DNA from 2 places in the Pseudomonas sp. LBUM1660 genome. Region 1 is predicted to be linked to the other one. Evidence: riboswitches for the same ligand, from Rfam matches in the RefSeq annotation. Region 1 holds a riboswitch; the other holds the start of a gene.
What was found. Region 1 has a riboswitch for cobalamin ahead of cobW (cobalamin biosynthesis protein CobW). Riboswitches for the same ligand answer to the same signal wherever they lie in the genome.
Positions count from the first base shown of each region.

Region 2: it holds a riboswitch for cobalamin, as region 1 does, so the genes downstream of both, cobO (cob(I)yrinic acid a,c-diamide adenosyltransferase) here and cobW (cobalamin biosynthesis protein CobW) in region 1, are expected to answer to the same signal.

Region 1 is NZ_CP166795.1:2,953,017-2,958,782, forward strand. Features, by position in the region: gene nfuA (Fe-S biogenesis protein NfuA) at 1-163, shown strand, start outside; gene cobM (precorrin-4 C(11)-methyltransferase) at 302-1,048, opposite strand; gene ACA068_RS14000 (cobalamin biosynthesis protein) at 1,147-1,560, opposite strand; gene ACA068_RS14005 (CbtA family protein) at 1,557-2,261, opposite strand; gene ACA068_RS14010 (CbtB domain-containing protein) at 2,273-2,464, opposite strand; cobalamin riboswitch at 2,584-2,811, opposite strand; cobalamin riboswitch at 2,989-3,203, shown strand; gene cobW (cobalamin biosynthesis protein CobW) at 3,304-4,365, shown strand; gene cobN (cobaltochelatase subunit CobN) at 4,369-5,766, shown strand, end outside.
Region 2 is NZ_CP166795.1:1,995,618-2,001,383, reverse strand. Features, by position in the region: gene cbiB (adenosylcobinamide-phosphate synthase CbiB) at 1-847, opposite strand, end outside; gene bluB (5,6-dimethylbenzimidazole synthase) at 844-1,494, opposite strand; gene ACA068_RS09400 (cobyrinic acid a,c-diamide synthase CobB) at 1,491-2,816, opposite strand; gene cobO (cob(I)yrinic acid a,c-diamide adenosyltransferase) at 2,827-3,438, opposite strand; cobalamin riboswitch at 3,519-3,752, opposite strand; gene ACA068_RS09390 (hypothetical protein) at 3,909-4,493, shown strand; gene ACA068_RS09385 (PQQ-dependent sugar dehydrogenase) at 4,561-5,766, shown strand, end outside.

The sequences.
Region 1 (5,766 bases):
CGGCATCGCCGTACTGAAGTTCGGCGGTGGTTGCCAGGGCTGCGGCCAGGCCGACGTCACCCTTCGCGAAGGCATCGAGCGCACCTTGCTTGAGCGCATTCCCGAGCTCAAGGGTGTACGCGATGTGACGGACCATACGCAGAAAGAAAACGCCTACTACTGAGTAAGGTGTTTGCTGCAGACTAAAAAAAGCGGCGCCCCGTGAGCGCCGTTTTTTTATGGGTGATCGATAACCTGTGGCGACGTTTCGCTAAATCCCCTCGCCACAGGAAGCCCCCCTTATCACAGAGTTGTGCTTGGCTCAGGGCCTGTAGAGATGCGCATGCCCGGCGCGATACAGCGACGACTCGCTGAACTGATCACTGCCCAACACCCGACCCACCAGAATCAGCGCCGTGCGCCGAAAACCCTTCGCTGCAACCTTCCCGGCAATGTCTTCAATCGTTCCCACCACCCAATCCTGGTCCGGCCACGTCGCCCGGTGAATCACCGCGATCGGGCAGTCTGCGCCGTAATGCGGCAGCAACTCCGCCAGAATCTTCTCCAGATGATTGACCCCCAAATGAATCGCCATGGTCGCCCCGTGCTGGGCCAGGCTCCCCAGTTCTTCACCGGCCGGCATCACGGTTTTGTCGGCGTAGCGGGTCAGAATCACGCTTTGTGAAACGTCCGGCAGCGTCAGTTCAGCCCCCAACAACGCTGCACACGCGGCAGTCGCCGTCACGCCCGGGATGATTTCAAATGGAATGTCGAGTTCGCGCAAATAGCGAATCTGCTCACCAATCGCCCCGTACAGACTCGGATCACCCGAATGCACCCGCGCCACGTCCTGGCCGTTGGCATGGGCAGTTTTGATCAGTTCGATGATCTGCTCCAGGTGCAATTCGGCACTGTTGACCACCTGCTCGGCGCAATGGCCTTCAAGCACGGCGGCGGGCACCAAAGAGCCGGCATAGATGATCACCGGGCAACTGCGAATCAGCCGTTGGCCTTTGACGGTGATCAGTTCCGGGTCGCCGGGACCTGCGCCAATGAAGTAGACGGTCATCGTCCGTTCCTTTGAATAAAGAGTCTGTCAGAAAAAGGGCTTGGGCAAGGCTTCAGATGAAGATTGCTCATGATCGAAGGCGGGGATTATCGGGGATCTTACGCAACGCAAGCCAACGCCAGGGTGGCCTGGGCATATTTTTGTCGCGGAATCAGCAGTTTCGCCGGTGCCTGGGCCAGTTGTTCGGCGAGGGCCAGGGCGGCACTTTCCGCCACGCCGTAGCAGCCAGTGCGTTCGAACGCGATGTCCGAATGATGGCTGAGTTGCGGTTTGTAACCTTCCAATTGCTCGCTGCTGAAATACATCAGCGGCAACGCGAGTTGTGCGGCGAGTTCGACCAGGCCAGGTTCATCGCGCTTCAGGTCGATACTGGCCAGGGCGTTGATCTGGTGAAGTCCGATTTTATGAGCCTGTAACGCCTGATCGAGTAACGCCCGCAGCGTACTGGCAGGGCAGCCGCGCTGGCAGCCCAGGCCGACGACTAAAGTCGGCGCTGTGCGAGTAACAATCATGCGTGGTATTGGCCATCGCTTTTGCGGCAAAACAACCAGGCGCTGATCAGGCCCAGGGCCAGCCAGAACGCGACGTTGGTCAGCTGCGATGCGATTTTGAACTGCGCTTCCAGCGCTTCCGGAGCGAGCATTGAGTGCACTTCCGGTTGCGGCGCGCCGATCACGTGCGGAACGGCGAGAATCGCCACGCCGAGGATCTTCATCAGCCAGTGACGACTGAACACGATCAGCGCGATGCCGACCGCCGTGGACGCGGCCGTGCCGATCCACCAGAGTTGCCGTTGGGCCAGATCAGCCGCGGCAGTGCCCGGCAGTTCAGGCGGCAGGCCGAGGGTCGGCGCCAGCACGAAGGTCGCGTAACCGGCCAGGCCCCAAAGCAAGCCTTGGGAGGTTTTGGTCGGTGCACGCAAGGTGTAGAGACCGGCGAGCATCAGGGCGAAACCGACGGCGACCACCAGGTTGCCGCCCGTGGTCGACAGCACACGCTGCCAGCCGTCTTCCGGCTCCCAGGCTTCGGCGTCGTGAGTGTGAGCGGCGACACCGGCGGCGTGTTCGTGAACTTCAACAGCGGCCGGCTCGGATTTTTCGTAGGTTTCGGCCTGCAGAATCAGCGGAGAGACCCAGAAACTTTGCAGCAGGGTCAGCAACAGGGCGGCCAGCAGCCCGCTGAAACCTGCGGTTTGCGCAATACGCTTGATCATGTCGGCAGGTCTCAATGGCACGGGAAGGCTGAACTGTGACGGGTATCGTGCGCGGCATTGTGCACCGCTTCGATGTGCGAGAAACCGGCGAAATACACGAGGCACGCACCGAGGATCGACGCGCATACGGCGGTGGTCAGGCGTTGGCTCAGGGTCGTGGTGGTGCTGGCGGTGCTGTGGCCGGTGCTGCTGATGATCGACATGGCGCTTCCCTCTGGTCTGTCAGTGGGTGAATAGAGCGCATGGAAGACCCCTGCGAGTCGGGCGCGCAGAGGTTCAAACAGCGCCCGCCCACCGCGGGTTTGTTATTCGGTGACGTAAAGGTCACTTTGTGTTGCGGGCCGGTCTCCGGGCTCACGAGGGGCCAAGGCTTGCGCCTGAACCTGCAAGCATCACCTTCCCATGCCGAACTGCTGGCACAGTGGATCTGACGCTTCGCTCGCTTACCGTTGCGGGGGCAGCACCGGACTGACATGGCTTTGAGTAAAGCACATGATTCACCGGTTTCCCGTTTCACCCTGTGAAGGGCACCCGTAACAAGGCGTGTAGGAGAGCATGGGCGGGGGTTTGGCGTCAATTGGCATGGGTTCTCATTTCGATGCCGAGGTGAATTCTTCGCGGGCAAGCCTCGCTCCTACAAAAGCACCGCCATCCTGTAGGAGCGAGGCTTGCCCGCGAAGGGGCCGGTGAGGGCACCACAAGACATTGACCCGCCCCCACACCATGCGTAGCCTTGCGCTTTCGAGGTTCTTCGGCATTTGCCGAAGCTAAGAAGGGAACGCGGTCGATGCCGCGGCTGCCCCCGCAACTGTGAACGGTGATGTTCGCTGCCACGCCACTGCAAACCCTGTTCAGCGGGTTCGCGGGAAGGCGCAGTGAATGCCAGGCCCTCAAGCCCGGCACACCGTCAGCCAGGAGACCTGCCTCGACACAGATTCTCACTACAACCGGGCGGGGTGATCCGGTGGCGAACTCTTCCGCGCGCGCATCCGTCGCAGCGATTGTCGTCCCGTATGCCCGCCACCTTGCCAAAGGGCATCCGATGAAAACACTGGCCAAACTCCCCGTCACCATCGTTACCGGCTTCCTCGGCTCGGGTAAAACCACCTTGCTGCGGCACATGCTCGACAACGCGCAGGGCCGCCGCATCGCGGTGATCGTCAACGAGTTCGGCGAGCTGGGCATTGACGGCGAAATCCTCAAACAATGCTCCATCGGTTGCACCGAAGAAGAAGCCAACGGTCGCGTCTACGAACTGGCCAACGGTTGCCTGTGCTGCACCGTCCAGGAAGAATTCTTCCCGGTGATGCGCGAACTCGTCGCCCGTCGCGGCGACCTCGACCACATCCTGATCGAAACCTCGGGCCTGGCCCTGCCAAAGCCGCTGGTTCAAGCCTTCCAGTGGCCGGAAATCCGCAGCGCCTGCACCGTTGACGCGGTCATCACCGTGGTCGACAGCCCAGCCGTTGCCGCCGGCACTTTCGCGGCTTTCCCGGATCAGGTCGACGCCCAGCGCAAACTCGACCCGAACCTGGACCACGAATCGCCGCTGCACGAGCTGTTCGCCGACCAACTGGCCAGCGCCGACCTGGTGATCCTCAACAAGGCCGACCTGATCAGCCCGGAAGACCTGGCCCGTGTGCGCCTGGAAGTCGCCGAAGAACTGCCGCCAGCCGTCAAAGTCATCGAAGCCAGCAGCGGCCGCGTGCCACTGGATGTGTTGATCGGCCTCGGCGCCGGTTCCGAAGAACACATCGACAGCCGGCACAGCCATCACGATCACCACCATGAAGGCGAAGACGATCACGATCACGACGCCTTCGATTCCATCTCCATCGAACTGCCCCAAGCCGACGAAAGCCTGCTGCTGGACGCGCTGACCCAACTGGTGGTCCAGCACGGCATTCTGCGGGTCAAAGGTTTCGCGGCGATTCCGAACAAACCGATGCGCCTGCTGATTCAGGGCGTGGGCACGCGTTTCGACAAGCATTTCGACCGTCAGTGGGGCGCCGGTGAAGCGCGCACCACGCGCCTGGTGCTGATCGGCCAGGAACTGGACGCCGCTTTGCTTGAAGCGCAATTGCGCGCCGCGCTCAGCGTTTAAGCCATGCACCTGCTCAGGACCCAGCCCGGCGGTTTCGTGTCGGATGACAACATTGCCGACCTTGGACAAACCCCTGCCGAGCTGGTGATCCTGTGCAGCGGCGATTCCAGCCTGGCGCTGCTTGCCGAAGCGGCGCAGCAACTGCCGGACGATTACCCGAGCGTGCGCCTGGCCAATCCGATGCAGGTGCAGAATCACGCATCGGTCGACCTGTATGTCGACGAAGTGCTGCGCCATGCCAAGGTGATTCTGATTTCGCTGCACGGCGGCATCGCCTATTGGCGTTACGGGGTCGAACGTCTGGTGGAGCTGTCCCAGCGCGGTGTGCAACTGATTCTGGTACCGGGGGATGACCGGCCGGACCCGGAACTCAGTGACCTGAGCACCGTGACCGCCGACGACCGCGACCGGCTCTGGCAGTTTTTGCGGCAGGGCGGCATGGCCAATGCCCTGGATTTTTTCCGCTGCCTGGCCAATCGCTGGCTGGATCGCGATTACGCCTGGGCCGAGCCGCAAACCTTGCCGCGCACGGCGATTTACCACCCGCAAAAGAGCCCCGCTGACCTTAACGATTGGCAAGCCGATTGGCAGGCCGGTCAACCGGTGGCGGCGGTGCTGTTTTATCGCTCGCATTTACAGGCGGCGAACACCGCGTTCATCGATGTTTTCTGCCAGCGTTTGCAGGCGGCGGGTTTAAATCCGTTGCCGATTGCGCTGGCCAGTCTGAAAGAGCCCGGCTGCCTGACGGTGGTCGAGGACCTGCTGGACGAAGTCGAGGCGGGGGTGATCCTCAACACCACCGGTTTCGCTCAATCCAGCCCCGAAGCGCCGCATCTGCGGCCGTTTCGACGCAACATTCCGGTGATCCAGGCGATCTGCGCCCAGGACAACGAGCCGGGCTGGCTTGCCAGTGAACAGGGCCTCGGCCCGCGTGATCTGGCGATGCACATCGCGCTGCCGGAACTGGACGGACGGATCATCAGCCGGCCGATCAGCTTCAAGGACCTGGCGTGGCGCAGCGAGCGCAGTCAGTCGGACGTGGTGTGCTATCGAGCACAACCGGAGCGCATGGATTTCGTCGCCGAGCTGGCGCGGCGCTGGATCGACCTGGCGCGAGTGCCGAATAGCGAAAAACGCATCGCGCTGATCCTCGCCAACTACCCGACCCGCGATGGGCGCATTGGCAATGGCGTGGGCCTCGATACCCCGGCCGCCGCGCTGAACATCCTGCGGGCGCTGCACACTGAAGGATATCCGTTGCCCGACGAGTTGCCGGACAGCGGCACTGCGTTGATTCAACAATTGCTCGGCGGTGTCAGCAACGACCTCGACACCATTGATCAGCGTCCCTGCGCGCAAAGTTTGGCAATGGACGACTATCGGCTGATGTTCAACCGATTG
Region 2 (5,766 bases), 960 kb from region 1:
CCAATTGCCAGCCACGGTCGATGGAATCGGCATCCGCCGGCACGCCTTCGCCCAGTTGCGGACGCTGATGCAGTTCACCGTGATAGATCGCCGCCCCGCCCAATTCGACGCCGAGCGCACCGGCACCGGCCGCCATCACGGGCCCGGCGTTGGGGCTGTCCCAGGTCGGGCCCTGGGTGCGCCAGCATTTCAAGGCCAGCCGGGTTTTGCCCAGCAGCGCGTAGGTCAACGCCACCAGGCGTGCAGGAATATAGTTGAGGACATCGTCGATCTTCGCCGCCGCCCAACCGAAACGTTCGAAGCGTTCGTTGCGGTAACCCCACATGGCATCGAGGGTGTTACTCAAGCGATAGAGCACCACGCCGGGCGCGCCGGCCACGGCAAACCAGAACAGCGCAGCGAATACCGCGTCACTGCCGTTCTCCAGAACAGATTCAGTGGCGGCGCGGGCGACTTCGGTTTTATCCAGTTCGCTGGTCTGACGGCTGACCAAATAACCCACGCGCTTGCGGGCTTCGTCCAAATCATCACTGCGCAAAGCCTTGGCCACCGGTTCGACGTGCTCACCGAGGCTACGCATGCCGAGGGCGCAATAGAGCGCGAGAATCTCGACAATCCAGCCCACATACGGCGCCCAGGAAAACGCCGTGGCCAGCAACGTCAGCGGCACGACCGCGATCACCCACGCGGTGACGCCATGGCTGCGCCAGCCACGCCCCTCACCGTTGAAACGTTGCTCGATGCGGTCGGCAAAACGGCCGAACGCCACCAGCGGATGCCAGCGTTTGGGCTCACCCAGCAGCGCGTCCAGCGCAACCGCGGCGACACTCAATAACGCCACACTCATTGACTCACTCCCCAATAATTTTCATACAGCAACTCACTGAGCGGACGCGCCTGCGCCCACCCTTCGAGTACCAGCATCGGCGCCGGATAGAATTCCTTGACCGGGCCGAGGCAAAGAACCGCCAACGGCTTGGCCCCGGGTGGCAAACCCAGCAGGTCCGCCAGCGCTTGCGGCTCGAACAGCGACACCCAGCCCATGCCCAGACCTTCAGCGCGGGAGGCCAGCCAGAGGTTCTGGATCGCGCAGGACAACGAGGCCATGTCCATTTCCGGCAAGGTGCGACGACCGAAGATGTGGCGCTCGCGATCGTCCATCAGCGCGGCGACCAGCACCTCGGCGCAGTCGTTGATGCCTTCGACCTTGAGCTTCATGAATTCGTCGGTGCGCTCGCCGAGTGCTTCGGCGGTGCGGATGCGTTCTTCTTCCACCAGCTGCTGGATCTTGCTGCGCAGGGCCTGGTCGCTGATGCGGATGAAGCGCCAGGGCTGCATCAGGCCGACGCTCGGCGCTTGGTGGGCGGCTTCGAGCAGGCGTCGTAGCAACTCAGGCTCGACAGTGCCGCCGCTGAAGTGGCGCATGTCGCGACGTTCGGCGATGGCCCGGTAGACCGCTTCGCGTTCGGCTTCGGAGAATGCGTTGTCGGTCATGGCCTGCTCGCGAAGACTGCATCAAAGTCCGGCGCAAAAAGAGCGGCAACCGCCGAAGGATTGGACGGAAAATAAAAATGCACATAAGAGGCCGTCATCCGCCCCGCACGATAAACCGCCTCCGCCCCCCGTCCGCCGTTCGGACTGAGTCCACGGGCAATCGGCTCAAGTTCGGTGCTGGTCAACGAATGGTGATAGGTGTGGCCACGCAACGCACCTTCCGGCAACTCAACCGCTTGCAAAGCCAACGCGGCCAGACGCTTTTGCATCACCGCATCACCTTTGAGCAAGCCAACCAATTCAGCGCGAGTACCTTCGACATCGGTCAGCGAATCGAGCAGGTACAACATCCCGCCACACTCGGCCAGCAACGGTTTGCCAGCGGCATGATGGGCGCGGATCGCGTCGAGCATCGAGGTGTTCTGTGACAGCGCCACATGGTGCAGTTCCGGATAACCGCCCGGCAGATAAAGGCTGTCCGCCTCTGGCAAATCAGCATCGCGGATCGGCGAGAAGAACAGCAACTCGGCGCCCATGGCCCGCAGCAAATCGAGGCTCGCGCCGTAGGTGAAGGCGAACGCTTCATCACGGGCCACGGCAATTCGGATGCCTTTAAGCAAAGGCTCGGCGGCGATCACATCGGGCCCGGCGAATTCCACCGCGGGCGGCAGCGCCACATCGCAACTGCTGGCCAGCGATTCGGCCGCCGCATCAAGGCGCACGTCGAGATCGTTCAACTCGCTGGCCTGAACCAGACCGAGATGCCGACTCGGCAATTCGATCCCGGTTTCCCGCGACAAGGCGCCGTACCAGCGCAAGCCTTCAGTCAGGCTGCCTTCGAGCAATTGCGCATGACGCAGCGTGCCCACGCGGTTGGCCAATACACCGGCAAACGGCAAGTCCGGCTGATACTTCGCCAGCCCCAGCGCCAGCGCACCGAAGGTCTGCGCCATCGCCGTGCCGTCAATCACCCCGAGCACCGGCACACCGAAATGCCGCGCCAGGTCGGCGCTGGACGGCGTGCCGTCGAACAGCCCCATGACGCCTTCAATGAGGATCAGGTCGGCGTCCCCGGCCGCCTCCCACAACAGCCGACGGCTTTCCTGCTCGCCGACCATCCACATGTCCAGTTGATACACCGGCGCACCGCTGGCGCGCTCGAGAATCATCGGATCGAGAAAGTCCGGGCCGCATTTGAACACGCGCACCTTGCGCCCCTGATTGCGGTGCAAACGGGCCAGCGCGGCGGTGACAGTGGTCTTGCCCTGACCGGAGGCCGGCGCGGCAATCAATACCGCCGGGCATTGACGATGGCTACTCATAAAGTGCAGCTCACAACTCGACGCCTTTTTGCGCTTTGATCCCGGCCTGGAACGCGTGCTTGATCACGCCCATTTCGGTGACCGTGTCGGCCAGTTCGATCATCTCTGGCTTGGCGCCGCGACCGGTGACCACCACGTGTTGCATCGGTGGACGCGCCTGCAAGTCGGTGAGCACCTGATCGAGGTCGAGGTAACCGTGCTTGAGGGCAATATTCAACTCATCCAGCACCACCAGACCAATCGACGGGTCACGCAACAACTCACGCGACACAGCCCACGCGGCTTCAGCGGCGGCGATGTCACGCTGGCGGTCCTGGGTTTCCCAGGTGAAGCCCTCGCCCATCACATGAAAACGCACCTGCTCCGGGAAGCGGCGGAAGAACAGCTCTTCGCCGGTGCTGTTACGGCCCTTGATGAACTGCACCACGCCGCACTGCATGCCGTGGCCCATGGACCGGGCGAGCATGCCGAAGGCCGAGCTGCTCTTGCCTTTGCCGTTGCCGGTCAGCACCAGCAGCAGGCCGCACTCATTCGGCGAGTTGGCGATGCGTTCGTCGATCACGGCTTTTTTGCGCTGCATGCGCGCCAAGTGGCGTTCGTCACGATCAGGGGAATCAGTCATGGGGAGCTCTCCGTTGAGGCTGGATAACGGCGGGCAGGCACAAGAATAGACGGCAAGAAGCCTGGCATCGCCCACCGTGATGCCGTTGAATGAATCAGGCCGGTCTCCGGGCTCATGAGCGGCTCGCGCCGGACTGCGCGCCTTCCCATGTCGACAGTCGACACAGTGGCTCAAGACGCAGTCTTTACTCATTTACCGTTGCGGGGGCAGCGCCGGGATCGTGACGTTTCGTCGCTTGGTGATAGTCACTCACCGGCTTCCCTGTTTCACTCTGTCGGCCACCGCCACAGAGCACCTGAAACAAGCCGCGAAGGTTAGAGGGTTGGGGGTGGAGCGTCAATTGAAGACAAAGCGCGAGCGCTCGATATACTGCTGCCCATCAATTACGTGACGTCAATCTTGCACCACACCGTCAGCAGTGATATCAAAGCGCCATAAAACCCAACAACACAATTACAAGGGTGAGCAACATGCAAGGCATGATCATCAGCAATCCGAAGCTGGAATTCCTGCGACCGGTGCTGGAACGCTGGTTTGACTGTATCGACCGCTTTAACGCTGTGCGCGGCGATAACGACACACCTTATTGGTACGACGAAAAAGCCAACCTCGGCCTGCTCTCTGCAGCAGCCTGGATGGCGGAAATGGTCACACTGCAACAAACACCGACGCGCAAACAGAATGAAGAAGGGGAACGCAACGGCCGCGCCGATCTGTATATCGCCACCCCCGAACAACGCGCCTACCTTCAGACTACTCAACGCTGGCCGCGGGTCAATAGCCTGAACCTGACTCAAGCGCTGCAGGACATCACCAGCAACGCCAAGCGCATCAGCTACGCCAGCGACCTGAGACTCGGCTGCCTGTTCGTTGCGCCTCAAAAGGCACAGCAGAGCGCGACACCGGAAGAACTCCAGGACATGGTCGACGACCTGCAAAAGGAACACAGCTGCGCCGTGGCCTGGTATTTCCCATACGCCTACCGCAAGTTGCGCAACGAAGCGGGCAACTATCACCCCGGCATCGCCGTGCTGCTCAAGGAAGCCCGCGGCTGACTGGTTGAACCATCGCGTGCTTAAGCTTCTCTATGATTAAGACAATGCACTCATAGGGAAGTCCAGCATGCACAAGCCCCAGCTCGTTCTCGTCATCGCGCTCGCCGGAGGGCTCGCCGCTTGTGGTGAAACCTCCAGCCTGCAAGTCTCCGACGGCACCGGCCCGTCACCCAAACTGCCCGAACCGAACAAGACCCTGATCCCGACGGTGAACATCGCCCCGGCGATCGGCTGGCCGGATGGCGCGAAACCCACCGCTGCGGCGGGCACTCAAGTGGCGGCATTTGCCGAAGGGCTCGATCACCCGCGCTGGCTCTACGTGCTGCCCAACGGCGATGTGCTGGTAGCCGAAACCAACGCGCCACCGAAACCCGATGACGGCAAAGGCGTTAAAGGCTGGGTCATGAAGAAAGTCATGGGCCGTGCCGGCGCCGCCGTTCCCAGCCCGAATCGCATCACGCTGCTGCGGGACAAGGACCACGACGGCATCGCCGAAACCCGCACGGTGTTCCTGGAAAACCTCAATTCGCCCTTCGGCATGACCCTGGTCGGCAATGACCTGTACGTCGCCGACACCGACCGCTTGCTGCGCTTTCACTATGAAAATGGCGACACCGCGATCAAGTCGCAGCCGATCAAGGTGGTCGACCTGCCGGGTGGCACGCTGAATCACCACTGGACCAAAAACGTCATCGCCAGCAAGGACGGCAGCAAGCTGTACGTCACAGTCGGCTCCAACAGCAATGTCGGAGAAAACGGCCTTGATCAGGAGGAAGGTCGCGCGGCGATCTGGGAAGTGGATCGCGCCACCGGCAATCACCGGATCTTCGCTTCGGGGATTCGTAATCCAAACGGCATGGCCTGGGAACCTCAGACCGGCGCCCTGTGGACGGCGGTCAATGAGCGGGACGAAATCGGTAGCGATCTGGTGCCGGACTACATCACTTCAGTGAAGGACGGCGGGTTCTACGGCTGGCCCTTCAGCTACTATGGCCAGCACGTCGATATTCGCGTCGAGCCGCAGAACCCTGACTTGGTGGCCAAGGCCATTGCGCCGGATTATGCGGTCGGCCCACATACCGCATCGCTGGGCCTGTCGTTTGCCGAGGGCAACACACTTCCAGCGCAATTCAAGGAAGGCGCCTTCATCGGCCAGCACGGCTCATGGAACCGCAAGCCGCACAGTGGTTATAAAGTGATTTTTGTTCCGTTCGCCGGAGGCAAACCGACCGGGCAGCCGGTGGATGTGCTGACAGGCTTCCTCAACGAGGAT